DNA from 4 places in the Sodalis sp. RH21 genome. Region 1 is predicted to be linked to each of the others. Evidence: predicted binding sites of a transcription regulator. Region 1 holds the regulator's gene; each other region holds the start of a gene.

Region 1 (3,167 bases):
CCGGTAGAACCGGTCGGAGTATTTATCGGCCAATCCCGGCCAGGCGGCGATGAAGCGTTCGTGCCAGGCCATCAGCGTGCGATCGTAATCGGCGCCGAAGTTGTGCCAGTCTTCCATGACAAAATGCTTCTCGCTGGCGTGGGCTATATGCTGTACCGACGGCAGGCAGCCGTTGGGAAAGATATATTTATCGATCCAGGGATCGACATTCATATCCGTTTCGTTGGAACCGATAGTGTGCAGCAAAAACAACCCGTCGCGTTTCAGGTTGCGATCGACCACGTCAAAATAAGTGGCGTAATTCTTCGGCCCGACGTGTTCAAACATTCCTACGGAGACTATGCGGTCGAACTGCATATTCAGATCGCGGTAATCCTGTAGCAAAATGGTTACGTCCAAACCCTCGCAGCGCTTTTGGGCCAGTTTCTGCTGCTCGGCGGAAATGGTGACGCCTTGTACCGATACGCCGTAATTTTTAGCGGCATAAGCCGCGAGGCCTCCCCAGCCGCAGCCGACATCCAGCAAAGACATGCCTGGTTTTAGCTGTAATTTTTCACAAATCATTTTCAGCTTATCCTGCTGCGCCTGTTCCAGGGTCTGCGCCCGGCTCCAGTAACCGCAAGAGTACTGCATATAGGGATCAAGCATCAATTCGAACAGGTCGTTGCCTAAATCATAATGCTCTTTACCCACTATCCAGGCTCTTTTTTTGGATTGCAGGTTCAGCACCCGGGCAGCGGCGACGCGCAGGGTATCCTTTAAATGATGAGGAAGTTTATTTTCCAGTCCAGCCCTGAGAACGCGTTGGAAAAAAACATCCAGCCGATCGCATTCCCACCAACCATCCATATAGCTCTCGCCCAATCCCAGCGATCCGTCTTGCAGTACCCGCTTAAAAAAACCCGGGTTCTTGACACGAATATCAAAAGGCCTTGAGCCATTGATTTCAACACCGGCTTCAGCGAGCAATTCATGGACGATACGATACCAAGCGTTATCATGAAAGCTCAGGTCTTCAACACACGAGGAACTCATAGCTTCTCCATCACCTTTATTCTGTAATGCCCCGTCAGGAAAAGCTAAGCCAATGCCTGCGGGCTTTTATAAGAATCCACGGTTATCCGTGGTGTCTGAAGTACCACCATAAACAGAGGAATATAAAGTAAAGCTAAGACTGGTTGTTAGCCGCGTGCTTTATAAAAAGGGTGATGCCATGCTTGTAAACACGACATGCTTTTCAAAAATATAGAAGACAACTCGTTATAATTGTTAACGATATTGAGTATAAGCCTGCATTTCCGTTTAGACAATAGCTAACATAGCAATGTATTTCATAGTATAACTTAATGATTTCTCTCTGAAACAATAACAGTTGGTAAAAAAATATTGAATTGCAATATATTGTGTCGGTTCGGCGCCGTACGGAGATAAACGCGGCTAACGCGGGGAAGACATGCGCGCCAGCGCACAAAGCCTGGCGCCGGCAGGCTAGGGCAGGAAAGGACCGTCGGCAACCGAACGCCGTTCAACGAGTTTGGGATGCACTTCAATGCTTTTGGCGGCTACCCGTTTACTGGTAATGCGATCCAATAACATGGTTAACGCCGCCTCGCCCAGCTCTTCTTTGGGTTGGTGAATCGTGGTCAGCGCCGGGGAAAAAAAGCACGAATTGCGAACATTATCATAGCCGATAAGGGAAATATCATCGGGCACGCGCAGTCCCAACTCGTCAATGGCGCACAAGGCCCCCATCGCCATGATATCCCCGCCGCAGAACACCGCGGTGGGACGCTGCGGCTGCGCCAGTATCTGCTTCATGGCGAGATAGCCCGATTCGGGTTCGAAATCTCCCTGCACAATCCACCGGTCGGTCAGGGGAATTCCCGCCTCGGCCATGGCGTGCAAATATCCGCGATGGCGGCCGCCGCCGGTATTGCGGGCCAACTGGCCGGGTATCGCGCCAATGGCCCGGTGGCCGCGCTTAAGCAGATATTGCGTGGCCATGTAGCCCCCGGCAAAGGCATTATCGATAATGGTATCGGTAAAATCACGGCGGGCTTCGCCCCAATCCATCACCACCATCGGGATATGCTGATACTCTTCCAACATATCCAGCAGCGGTTCCGGATATTCGGCGCACATCACCAGCAGGCCGTCGACGCGCTTTTGCGCCAGCATGGCCAGGTAGGCCCGCTGTTTGTCGAGATCGTTATGGGAGTTGCATAAAATCAGCGTATAGCCCCTGGCGAAACAGTGATGTTCTATGGCCTCGATAATTTCGGCAAAGTAGGGGGCTTCACTGGTGCTGGCCAATAAACCGATGGATTTGGTACGGTTGATTTTCAGGCTGCGCGCCACGGCGCTGGGGGAATAATGTAATTGTTTGATAGCGTCCAGCACGGCGATTTTGGTATCTTCCGCTACGAAACGGGTCTTATTAATCACGTGCGATACGGTGGTGGTCGATACGTTAGCGCGTTTCGCCACATCTTTTATGGTTGCCATGCCTTGAATACTCCTGAACGCCCTGAATGAAAACCTGTCGAAGGCGCAAGCACTTTACGACGCAATAACAATAACCGGTAATTTTCCTTGATCCCGCGGCAAAGTGAAAGCGTTAAATGTTAACCGGGCCTGCCGAACGGCGAGCTTTCTTGCGGCGATTGTGCCAAAATGGCGTTATCACGAAAGCGCGTCGACCACCTGATTGACGCCCTGGCCACCGCACAGGCACGCAACATGATAAGGGCAAACCATGGATAGCGATTTGAAAATGTCATTACTCACCACGGTCTTTTCATTATTGGTTATCATCGTGTTCAGCTTTACCGCCGTAATGAACTAAGCCGGCTAGCGAGCGACCAGTCGATAAAACGTTTAGTTATAAAACCGTTTGGTGATGAAACCGCTCGTTAATGAAACCGTATGTTAATGAAACCGTATGTTAATGAAACCGTATGTTAATGAAAAAAGGAGCCAAGGCTCCTTTTTTCATTAACGCATCACGGGTAAACAGCGGCAGCGTCCCGCCTAGCGGATATTCTTCGGCGTTACAACGCGGCGGGCGCCCACATAGTGATCCTGCCAATAATCTTCATTGAGATAACTGATGCGGATATCCCGTCCGGTGCGCGGTGACTGGATAAACCGCCCGTTCCCCAGATAGA
Region 2 (3,167 bases), 2.9 Mb from region 1:
ATGCATCACCATAACGCGATCGCTCATGCCCAGCACCTCGGGCATTTCGGAGGAGATCAGAATGATGCTCAGCCCCTCTTGCTTGAACTGATTGATTAATTGATAAATTTCTTTTTTGGCGCCGACATCGACGCCGCGGGTCGGCTCATCGAGGATCAGCACTTTGGGCCGGGTCATCAACCCGCGGGCGATGGCGACTTTTTGCTGGTTACCGCCAGAGAGCAGGCCGATAGGCTGTTCCATGGACGGCGTTTTGATATTAAATAAACGGATAAAATCGCCTACCGCCTGCTGTTCATCGGCATGCTTCAGCCAACCGGCCTGATGGCTGAAATAGCGCAGGGCGGTCAGCGTCATGTTTTCTTTCACCGACATGCCCAGCACCAGGCCATCGCGTTTACGATCTTCGGAGATGTATACGATGCCGTTGGCCAGCCCATCCTGCGGCGTCCTGGCGACGACGGCCCGGCCGTCGAGCATGACGGCGCCGCCGGTGCGTTTGGCCGCGCCATACAGGGTTTTCATCAGCTCGGTGCGACCGGCGCCCATTAACCCGGCCACGCCGAGGATTTCGCTATGGCGCAGGGTAAAACTGACATCAAACACGCCTGGGCCGGAGAGATGGCTCACCACCAGGCATTCCGCCCCCGGGTCCATATGGATACGCGGATATTGTTCTTCCAGACGGCGGCCCACCATCATTTCAATCAGCGTGTCTTCTTCTAATTCGCTTACCGGACGCTCGGCGATAAACTGGCCGTCGCGCATAACCGTCACATCGTCGCAGATTTCAAAAATCTCTTTTAGCCGATGGGAAATATAAACGATGCCGCAGCCCTGCTGTTTCAGTTCATTGATAACGCTAAACAGCGATGCCGTTTCCGTATCGGTCAGGGCATCCGTCGGCTCATCCATGATAATGACCTGGGACTTGAAGCTGATCACCTTGGCGATCTCCACCATTTGCTGATCGCCAATCGACAAATCCCCCACCAGCCGGTGGCTGCTGTAATGTAAATTCAGCCGTGCCAGCAGCCGGTCCGCTTCGCTATACATCCGCGGCCAGTCAATACCGCCGAAACGGTTAAGAAACTCCCGGCCAAGGAAAATATTTTCAGCAATGGTCAATTGGGGAATCAGGTTCAGCTCCTGATGGATAATCCCGATGCCGGCCTCCTGCGAGGCCTTCGGCCCGCTGAACGTCACTTCGTGCCCCTGGAAAGCGAGGGTACCGGCATCTTTGCTGTAGATACCGGTCAGTACCTTCATCATGGTGGATTTACCGGCGCCGTTTTCCCCCACCAGGGCCATTACCCGGCCGGGATACACCGCCAGCGCCGCGCCGGAGAGCGCTTTCACTCCCGGAAACGATTTATCGATCCCTGTCAGTTGCAGTAACGGTTGCATAAGAACCTCAGAAAGTGACGCCGGAGCATAGGATAACGTTGGCAAAGGGCGAGCACTCACCGCTGCGGATAACCGCACGGCTTTGGCCGGTGCGCGTTTTGAACGCCTGGTGGCTGATATATTCCGTGGTGATGGTATTCCCCTGCCGCTGTTCAAGCTGGGACAGCAGCGCCAGCAGTTCCTGATGCAACTGCGGGTTATGGGTCTTGATCTCTTGGGCCAGGATGGCCTTTTCCACCTGCATTTCGCTGGTCACCACCTCGACCACCTGCATAAATGCCGGCACGCCGTGGGTCAACGCCAGATCTATTCTGAGGGTGGCGGCGGGAACGGGCAGGCCAGCGTCGGCAATGGCCACTTCATCGGTATGGCCTAAACGGGAAATGAGCGCGGAGACGTCGGCGTTCAGTAGTAACCCTTTTTTCATGTTCATTTCTCCCAGCGAAACGTTTCGCTGAGGAAGAAAATAATCAAAAAGAGATCGCTAAACAAGATCATTCAGTCAAAAATGTGATCGCCATCGAAACGTTTCGCTGGCAAGATAAAAAAACCGGCGGGTCCCTGTTTAAGGAACCCACCGACGGTATGAAGTACGGCGCTTATCCGTAATTAACGCTGGTTAATTTGATCGAAGCTGCCGCCGTTGGAGAAATGTACTTTCTGCGCCTGCTGCCAATCGCCGAACGTTTCGGCCAGGGTAAACAATTTCAACTGCGGGAATTCCTTGGCAAACTCTTTGGCCACTGCGGCGTCGCGGGGACGATAATAATTTTTCGCGGCGATGCGCTGCCCTTCCGTTGAATAGAGGTACTTCAGGTATTCCGTGGCAACATCGCGCGTGCCCCGTTTGTCGACGATTTTGTCGACCACCGACACGGTCGGTTCCGCCAGGATGGACTCGCTGGGCACGACGATGTCGTATTTATCTTTGCCGACTTCATTAACGGCCAGCAGCGCTTCGTTTTCCCACGCGATCAGCACATCGCCGATGCCTCGTTCCACAAAGGTATTGGTCGCGCCGCGGGCGCCGGAATCCAGGACCTCGACGTTTTTAAATACGGATTTGACGAAATCCTGGGCTTTAGCCTGATCGTTATTATTATGATGCAGCGCGTATCCCCATGCGGCCAGGTAATTCCAGCGTGCGCCGCCGGACGTTTTCGGATTCGGGGTAATGATGGAAATCCCGGGTTTCGCCAGATCCGGCCAGTCATGAATTTGTTTCGGGTTGCCCTTGCGTACCAGGAAAACAATAGTGGAGGTATAAGGCGCAGAGTTATCCGGCAGGCGCGTGATCCAATTTTTATCGATCACGCCGCGCTCGGCGATGGCATCCACATCATAGGCCAGGGCCAGCGTCACCACATCGGCATCAATACCGTTGATAACCGAGGTTGCCTGCTTGCCGGAACCGCCATGGGACTGGCGAATCGTGACTTTATCGCCGGTTTTGCCCTGCCAATATTTGCTGAACGCCGCATTGTAATCTTGATACAGTTCCCGCGTCGGATCGTAAGAAACGTTCAGGAGCTGAATGTCCTTCGCCAACGCGCTCCCCGATAATAAAATCAATAACAGCCCTGCTTGCCATTTCGACATCGTTCCACTCCCCAAGAGTATTGTGTAAGGTGCATATCGCGTTAGGAGAGAGTGTCAGAAATTGCGGCGTGATTTAAAGAATAAAAACGTAATTTATATAAGTAAAAGAGATAACCGGGGAATTAACGCTACGCGAGCGGGCTGATGGGGTAGGCGCGGAG
Region 3 (3,167 bases), 2.5 Mb from region 1:
GCCTTGGGACCATTTCTCGTTCTACGCCAATCATATCGAGGCCTTGCAGGCCGGCGCAACGGCGGGCGGCACCTTTAACGGCAAGACGGTAATCAACAGCGGCCAGGTGGCCGGTATCCAAACGTCCAAGCAAAACGAAGCCGGGATCAAGGTGGATTACGGCACCGTTGCCGGTTCGCTGGCGGTGTTTGAAATCAAAAAACCCATCGGCGCCTACAAGCCGGTGGGCGATCTTTATGAATACGGCAACTATGGCGAAGTACGTAACCGCGGCGTTGAATTTAATCTGTTTGGCGAACCGGTCTACGGCGTACGTTTAAATAGCAGCGTGACCTGGATGGATCCGGAGATGACCAGCACCGACGACGGGCGTTATGACGGCAACGATGCGGTGGGCGTGCCCCGCTACCAAGTAGTGTTGGGCGGCGAGTATGATATCCCCGGCCTGACCGGTATTACCGCCACCGGCAAGGTTATTCGCTCCGGTTCGCAATACGCGGACGAAGCCAATAACCTGAAAGTCGACGGCTGGACCCGGCTGGACCTGGGCCTGCGCTACAATATGAATTTGCCGAAAAATAATATTATCTGGCGTGCCGGGGTTGAAAACGTCACCAATGAAAAATATTGGGCTTCAGCCACCGGCGGTTACCTGACCCAGGGCGAGCCGCGCGTTGCCAAGGTGTCGATGACCGTCGACTTCTGATACTGGTGTTTTATCGCCCTATAACCGCACCGGCAGACGCCGGTGCGGTTTTTTTGTTTTGGCGCTGATGTCGGTCCGCAGGCGAGCTATCCATATATGAACTACCCACAGGTGAACTATCCGTGGGTGAACTACAGTAATAGCAGGAAATTTATTGAAGGAGCGCCCGATGATTACCGTTCACCACCTGAATAAGTCACGTTCACACCGTATTTTATGGTTACTCGAAGAGCTGGATCTGCCCTACGACGTTATCTATTACCAGCGCGAAAAGACCATGCTGGCGCCTGAATCGTTAAAACGGGTCCACCCCTTGGGCAAGTCGCCCATTATCACCGACGGCGGGCTGACCCTGGCGGAGTCGGGGGCGATTATCGATTACGTTGAGGACCGCTACGACAGCGCATATATGCTGGCGCCCCAGGATACCCATGGCGATGGCTGGATTCGGTATCGCTACTGGCTGCACTATGCCGAAGGGTCGTTAATGCCGCTACTAGTGATGAAACTGATTTTCGGCATGCTGGGCAAAGCTCCGGTGCCGCTGCTGGTACGTCCCGTGGGCGCGGCGCTCGGTAAAGGGGTGCAGCAAAAATATGTCGACCCGCAGTTGCTGACCCACAGCCGTTATCTGGAAAATCATTTAAGCCAGCACCCATGGTTCGCCGGCGAGCGGTTCAGCGCGGCGGATATCCAGATGAGCTTTCCGCTGGAGGGCCTGGCTTCGCGCGTCGGCATCGACGGCTACCCGGCATTGCAAGCCTATCTCGCTAAACTTCAGCAGCGCCCGGCATATCAACGGGCCAAAAAACGCGAACAGCAAAACTAACCGGAAGCCGCTACCCGACCCAAATCAATAATTTGTCAGCTAGTGGAATTTTAAGTTGATATCCCCCCTATGCGGGCAGGATAATCCCTGCCCTCGCTTCCCCCGCCCGATCATCGCCCTGTTTTGCCGCCAGCGGGTAAACGATTGCGCTGAGCTGCGCGGTTGCTTCCGGGGAAGCGTCCGTTCATTTGACGATAAGCGTATAATTTTAGGGGATTTGATATGTCCAGCTCCACCCATCCGGCCGCCCGGGATACCAGGCCGCGCTCTGCCCTCGATGCCTGGTTCCGCATTTCCGAACGGGGCAGCAGCGTGCGCCAGGAAGTGCTGGCCGGCCTGACCACCTTTCTGGCCATGGTCTACTCGGTGATTGTGGTGCCCGGCATGCTGGGCAAGGCGGGCTTTCCTCCGGCGGCGGTATTTGTCGCCACGTGCCTGGTGGCCGCGTTTGGGTCGTTGCTGATGGGGTTATGGGCCAACCTGCCGATGGCCATTGGCTGCGCCATTTCCCTGACCGCGTTTACCGCTTTTAGCCTGGTGCTCGGCCAACATATCAGCGTACCGGTGGCATTAGGCGCGATATTCCTGATGGGGGTGCTATTTACCGTAATTTCCGCCACCGGCATCCGTTCATGGATCTTGCACAATTTGCCCATGGGCGTGGCGCACGGCACCGGCATCGGCATCGGGCTGTTTTTGCTGATTATCGCCGCCAACGGCGTCGGCCTGGTGGTAAAAAACCCCATTGAAGGACTCCCGGTGGCGCTGGGGGACTTCGCGTCTTTCCCGGTGATTATGTCGCTGGTGGGACTGGCGGCCATTTTTGGCCTGGAGAAACTGCGCGTGCCGGGCGGGATCTTATTGGTCATCGTGGTGATATCCGTGTTGGGCCTGATTTTTGATCCCAGCGTCAGCTATCGCGGATTATTCGCGCTGCCCACCTTGTCCGACGGCCAGGGCCACTCGCTGATTTTCAATCTGGATATTAAAGGCGCGCTGCAACCGGCGGTATTGCCGAGCGTGCTGGCGCTGGTTATGACGGCGGTGTTCGACGCCACCGGCACCATCCGCGCGGTGGCGGGCCAGGCGAACCTGCTGGATAAAGACGGACAAATCATCAACGGCGGCCGGGCGCTGACGGCGGATTCCCTGAGCAGCATCTTTTCGTCCCTGGTCGGGGCATCCCCCGCCGCGGTCTATATCGAATCGGCAGCCGGCACCGCCGCCGGGGGTAAAACCGGACTGACCGCCACTATCGTCGGGTTGTTGTTCCTGGTGATTTTATTTTTGTCGCCGCTATCTTATTTGGTGCCGGGATACGCTACCGCGCCGGCGCTGATGTATGTGGGGCTATTGATGTTGAGCAATGTCGCCAAACTCGATTTCAGCGATTTTGTCGATGCCATGTCCGGCCTGCTGTGCGCGACCTTTATCGTACTGACCTGCAATATCGTCACCGGCATCATGCTGGGGTTCGGGTCGCTGGTTATCGGACGCGTTTTTGCCGGCGAATGGCGTAAACTTAACCTCGGCACGGTCATTATCGCCGTTGCCCTGGTTACCTTTTATGCCGGTGGCTGGGCGATCTGACGCCTGGCGCATCCACCTGCGCGGCGACGGTATATCCGCAGC
Region 4 (3,167 bases), 2.8 Mb from region 1:
CGACTTCATGGAGTCGAGTTGCAGACTCCAATCCGGACTACGACGCACTTTGTGAGGTCCGCTGGCTCTCGCGAGGTCGCTTCTCTTTGTATGCGCCATTGTAGCACGTGTGTAGCCCTACTCGTAAGGGCCATGATGACTTGACGTCATCCCCACCTTCCTCCGGTTTGTCACCGGCAGTCTCCTTTGAGTTCCCACCATTACGTGCTGGCAACAAAGGATAAGGGTTGCGCTCGTTGCGGGACTTAACCCAACATTTCACAACACGAGCTGACGACAGCCATGCAGCACCTGTCTCAGAGCTCCCGAAGGCACATTCGCATCTCTGCAAACTTCTCTGGATGTCAAGAGTAGGTAAGGTTCTTCGCGTTGCATCGAATTAAACCACATGCTCCACCGCTTGTGCGGGCCCCCGTCAATTCATTTGAGTTTTAACCTTGCGGCCGTACTCCCCAGGCGGTCGATTTAACGCGTTAGCTCCGAAAGCCACGGCTCAAGGCCACAACCTTCAAATCGACATCGTTTACAGCGTGGACTACCAGGGTATCTAATCCTGTTTGCTCCCCACGCTTTCGTACCTGAGCGTCAGTCTTCGTCCAGGGGGCCGCCTTCGCCACCGGTATTCCTCCAGATCTCTACGCATTTCACCGCTACACCTGGAATTCTACCCCCCTCTACGAGACTCTAGCCTGCCAGTTTCAAATGCAGTTCCCGGGTTAAGCCCGGGGATTTCACATCTGACTTAACAGACCGCCTGCGTACGCTTTACGCCCAGTAATTCCGATTAACGCTCGCACCCTCCGTATTACCGCGGCTGCTGGCACGGAGTTAGCCGGTGCTTCTTCTGCGAGTAACGTCAATGATAGGCGCTATTAACCCCTACCCCTTCCTCCTCGCTGAAAGTGCTTTACAACCCGAAGGCCTTCTTCACACACGCGGCATGGCTGCATCAGGGTTTCCCCCATTGTGCAATATTCCCCACTGCTGCCTCCCGTAGGAGTCTGGACCGTGTCTCAGTTCCAGTGTGGCTGGTCATCCTCTCAGACCAGCTAGGGATCGTCGCCTAGGTGAGCCATTACCTCACCTACTAGCTAATCCCATCTGGGTTCATCCGATGGCGTGAGGCCCGAAGGTCCCCCACTTTGGTCTTGCGACGTTATGCGGTATTAGCTACCGTTTCCAGTAGTTATCCCCCACCATCAGGCAGATCCCCAGACATTACTCACCCGTCCGCCGCTCGCCGGCAAAGTAGCAAGCTACTTCCCGCTGCCGCTCGACTTGCATGTGTTAGGCCTGCCGCCAGCGTTCAATCTGAGCCATGATCAAACTCTTCAATTAAAAGCTTGATGCTCAAAGATTGTCATACTGTTAATCTTTTGAATTACCGTATGTCACTCTTCAAGACTTGGTATTTTGTGTTTCGATACCGTCTTGTGAGTGCCCACACAGATTGTCTGATAAATTGTTAAAGAGCAGTGCGCCGCTATAATCAGTCTGGCGCGAGGTGGCGTATATTACGCTTTCCTCTTTCAGTGTCAAGCCCTTTAGGCCCGCGTTCTGACTCGTTTCCTGGCGCTGCGATGTTGCTCACAGTCCCGGTCGATGGAGGCGCATTATAGGGATTTCGAGCGCAGCCGCAAGAGGTATTTTGCGCAAAAAACACCGTTTGCTGCATTCCACAGCAAAACCGGGGTTTATACCTGTTTTTGCACAAACTTATCCACAGATAACGCGGACAGGCAAAAATTGCCGAGCATCGCGCAATCGTTTTCGCTACAATTCACGCAAAATTTTCTCCGCTACGGTTTTACATGAATTGACGGCAGGTTAATGAAAGCAGCGCCAATTCATGCCGGATTTTATTAAAGCTATCCAATCAAGGGATAAATTCGCCATGCAACAACCACGTCCTGTCCGCCGTGCCCTGCTCAGTGTGTCTGACAAAGCCGGTATTGTAGAATTCGCTCGGTCTTTAGCGCAACGCGGCATAGAACTACTGTCTACCGGCGGCACCGCGCGGCTATTGGCCGAGGCCGGTTTGCCCGTGACTGAAGTTTCCGATTACACCGGCTTCCCTGAAATGATGGACGGCCGCGTAAAAACGCTGCATCCCAAGGTGCACGGCGGCATCCTGGGTCGTCGCGGTCAGGACGACGCCATCATGCAACAGCACGGGATCGAACCTATTGATATGGTAGTGGTGAATCTGTACCCGTTTGCCCAAACCGTGGCGCGCGCGGGTTGTACCCGCGAGGACGCGGTGGAAAACATCGATATCGGCGGTCCCACCATGGTGCGCTCCGCGGCCAAGAATCATAAAGACGTGGCTATTGTGGTAAACAGCAACGACTACGCGCGGGTGCTTGCCGAGATGGATAGTCACGACGGTTCGCTGACCTTGGCGACCCGCTTTGACCTGGCCATTAAAGCGTTTGAGCATACCGCCGCGTATGACAGCACGATCGCCAACTATTTCGGTACCCAGGTACCGGCCTATCATGAAGAAGGCACCGAGCCCTCCGGGCGCTTCCCGCGCACGCTCAACCTGAACTTCACCAAGAAGCAGGATATGCGCTACGGTGAAAACAGCCATCAGCTGGCGGCGTTCTATATAGAAGAAAACGTGCGTGAAGCATCAGTGGCCACCGCTCGGCAATTACAGGGCAAGGCGCTGTCGTATAATAATATCGCCGATACCGATGCCGCGCTGGAGTGCGTGAAGGAATTCGCCGAGCCCGCCTGCGTCATTGTCAAACATGCCAATCCCTGCGGCGTGGCCATCGGCAACGGCCTGCTAGACGCCTACGAGCGCGCGTATAAAACCGACCCTACTTCGGCGTTCGGCGGCATTATCGCCTTCAACCGTCCCCTGGATGCCGCAACCGCCAAAGCCATTATCAGCCGTCAGTTCGTGGAAGTGATTATCGCGCCGTCCGTTGCCGATGATGCCTTGGCGATCCTGGCCGCCAAGCAAAACGTCCGGGTCCTGATCAGCGGCGTCTGGCAGGCCCGCGTGCCGAGCCTGGATTTCAAACGGGTTAACGGCGGGCTCCTGGTGCAAGAGCGCGATTTGGGCATGGTTGGTGCGGCGGATTTACGGATCGTCAGCACGCGCCAGCCGAGTGAAAGTGAACTGCGCGACGCGCTGTTTTGCTGGAAAGTGGCGA

Evidence for each region. The regulator PurR, encoded in region 1, represses purine synthesis genes. The targets are predictions, from matches to a motif close to CANGCAAACGTTTGCNTG.
Region 2: a site for PurR is predicted at 1,847-1,864, ahead of rbsD (D-ribose pyranase). Genes of this name have one in related genera too.
Region 3: a site for PurR is predicted at 1,669-1,686, ahead of ACL2XP_RS24900 (NCS2 family permease). Genes of this name have one in related genera too.
Region 4: a site for PurR is predicted at 1,758-1,775, ahead of purH (bifunctional phosphoribosylaminoimidazolecarboxamide formyltransferase/IMP cyclohydrolase). Genes of this name have one in related genera too.

The regions. Positions count from the first base shown of each region.
Region 1 is NZ_CP178732.1:2,885,750-2,888,916, reverse strand. Features, by position in the region: gene cfa (cyclopropane fatty acyl phospholipid synthase) at 1-1,035, opposite strand, end outside; gene purR (HTH-type transcriptional repressor PurR) at 1,489-2,505, opposite strand; gene ACL2XP_RS13240 (YnhF family membrane protein) at 2,756-2,845, shown strand; gene ACL2XP_RS13235 (C40 family peptidase) at 3,031-3,167, opposite strand, start outside.
Region 2 is NZ_CP178732.1:5,919,262-5,922,428, reverse strand. Features, by position in the region: gene rbsA (ribose ABC transporter ATP-binding protein RbsA) at 1-1,407, opposite strand, end outside; gene rbsD (D-ribose pyranase) at 1,415-1,834, opposite strand; gene ACL2XP_RS27365 (sulfate ABC transporter substrate-binding protein) at 2,017-3,006, opposite strand.
Region 3 is NZ_CP178732.1:5,388,740-5,391,906, reverse strand. Features, by position in the region: gene ACL2XP_RS24910 (TonB-dependent receptor) at 1-706, shown strand, start outside; gene ACL2XP_RS24905 (glutathione S-transferase) at 876-1,535, shown strand; gene ACL2XP_RS24900 (NCS2 family permease) at 1,758-3,125, shown strand.
Region 4 is NZ_CP178732.1:40,969-44,135, reverse strand. Features, by position in the region: rRNA gene ACL2XP_RS00200 (16S ribosomal RNA) at 1-1,338, opposite strand, end outside; gene purH (bifunctional phosphoribosylaminoimidazolecarboxamide formyltransferase/IMP cyclohydrolase) at 1,895-3,167, shown strand, end outside.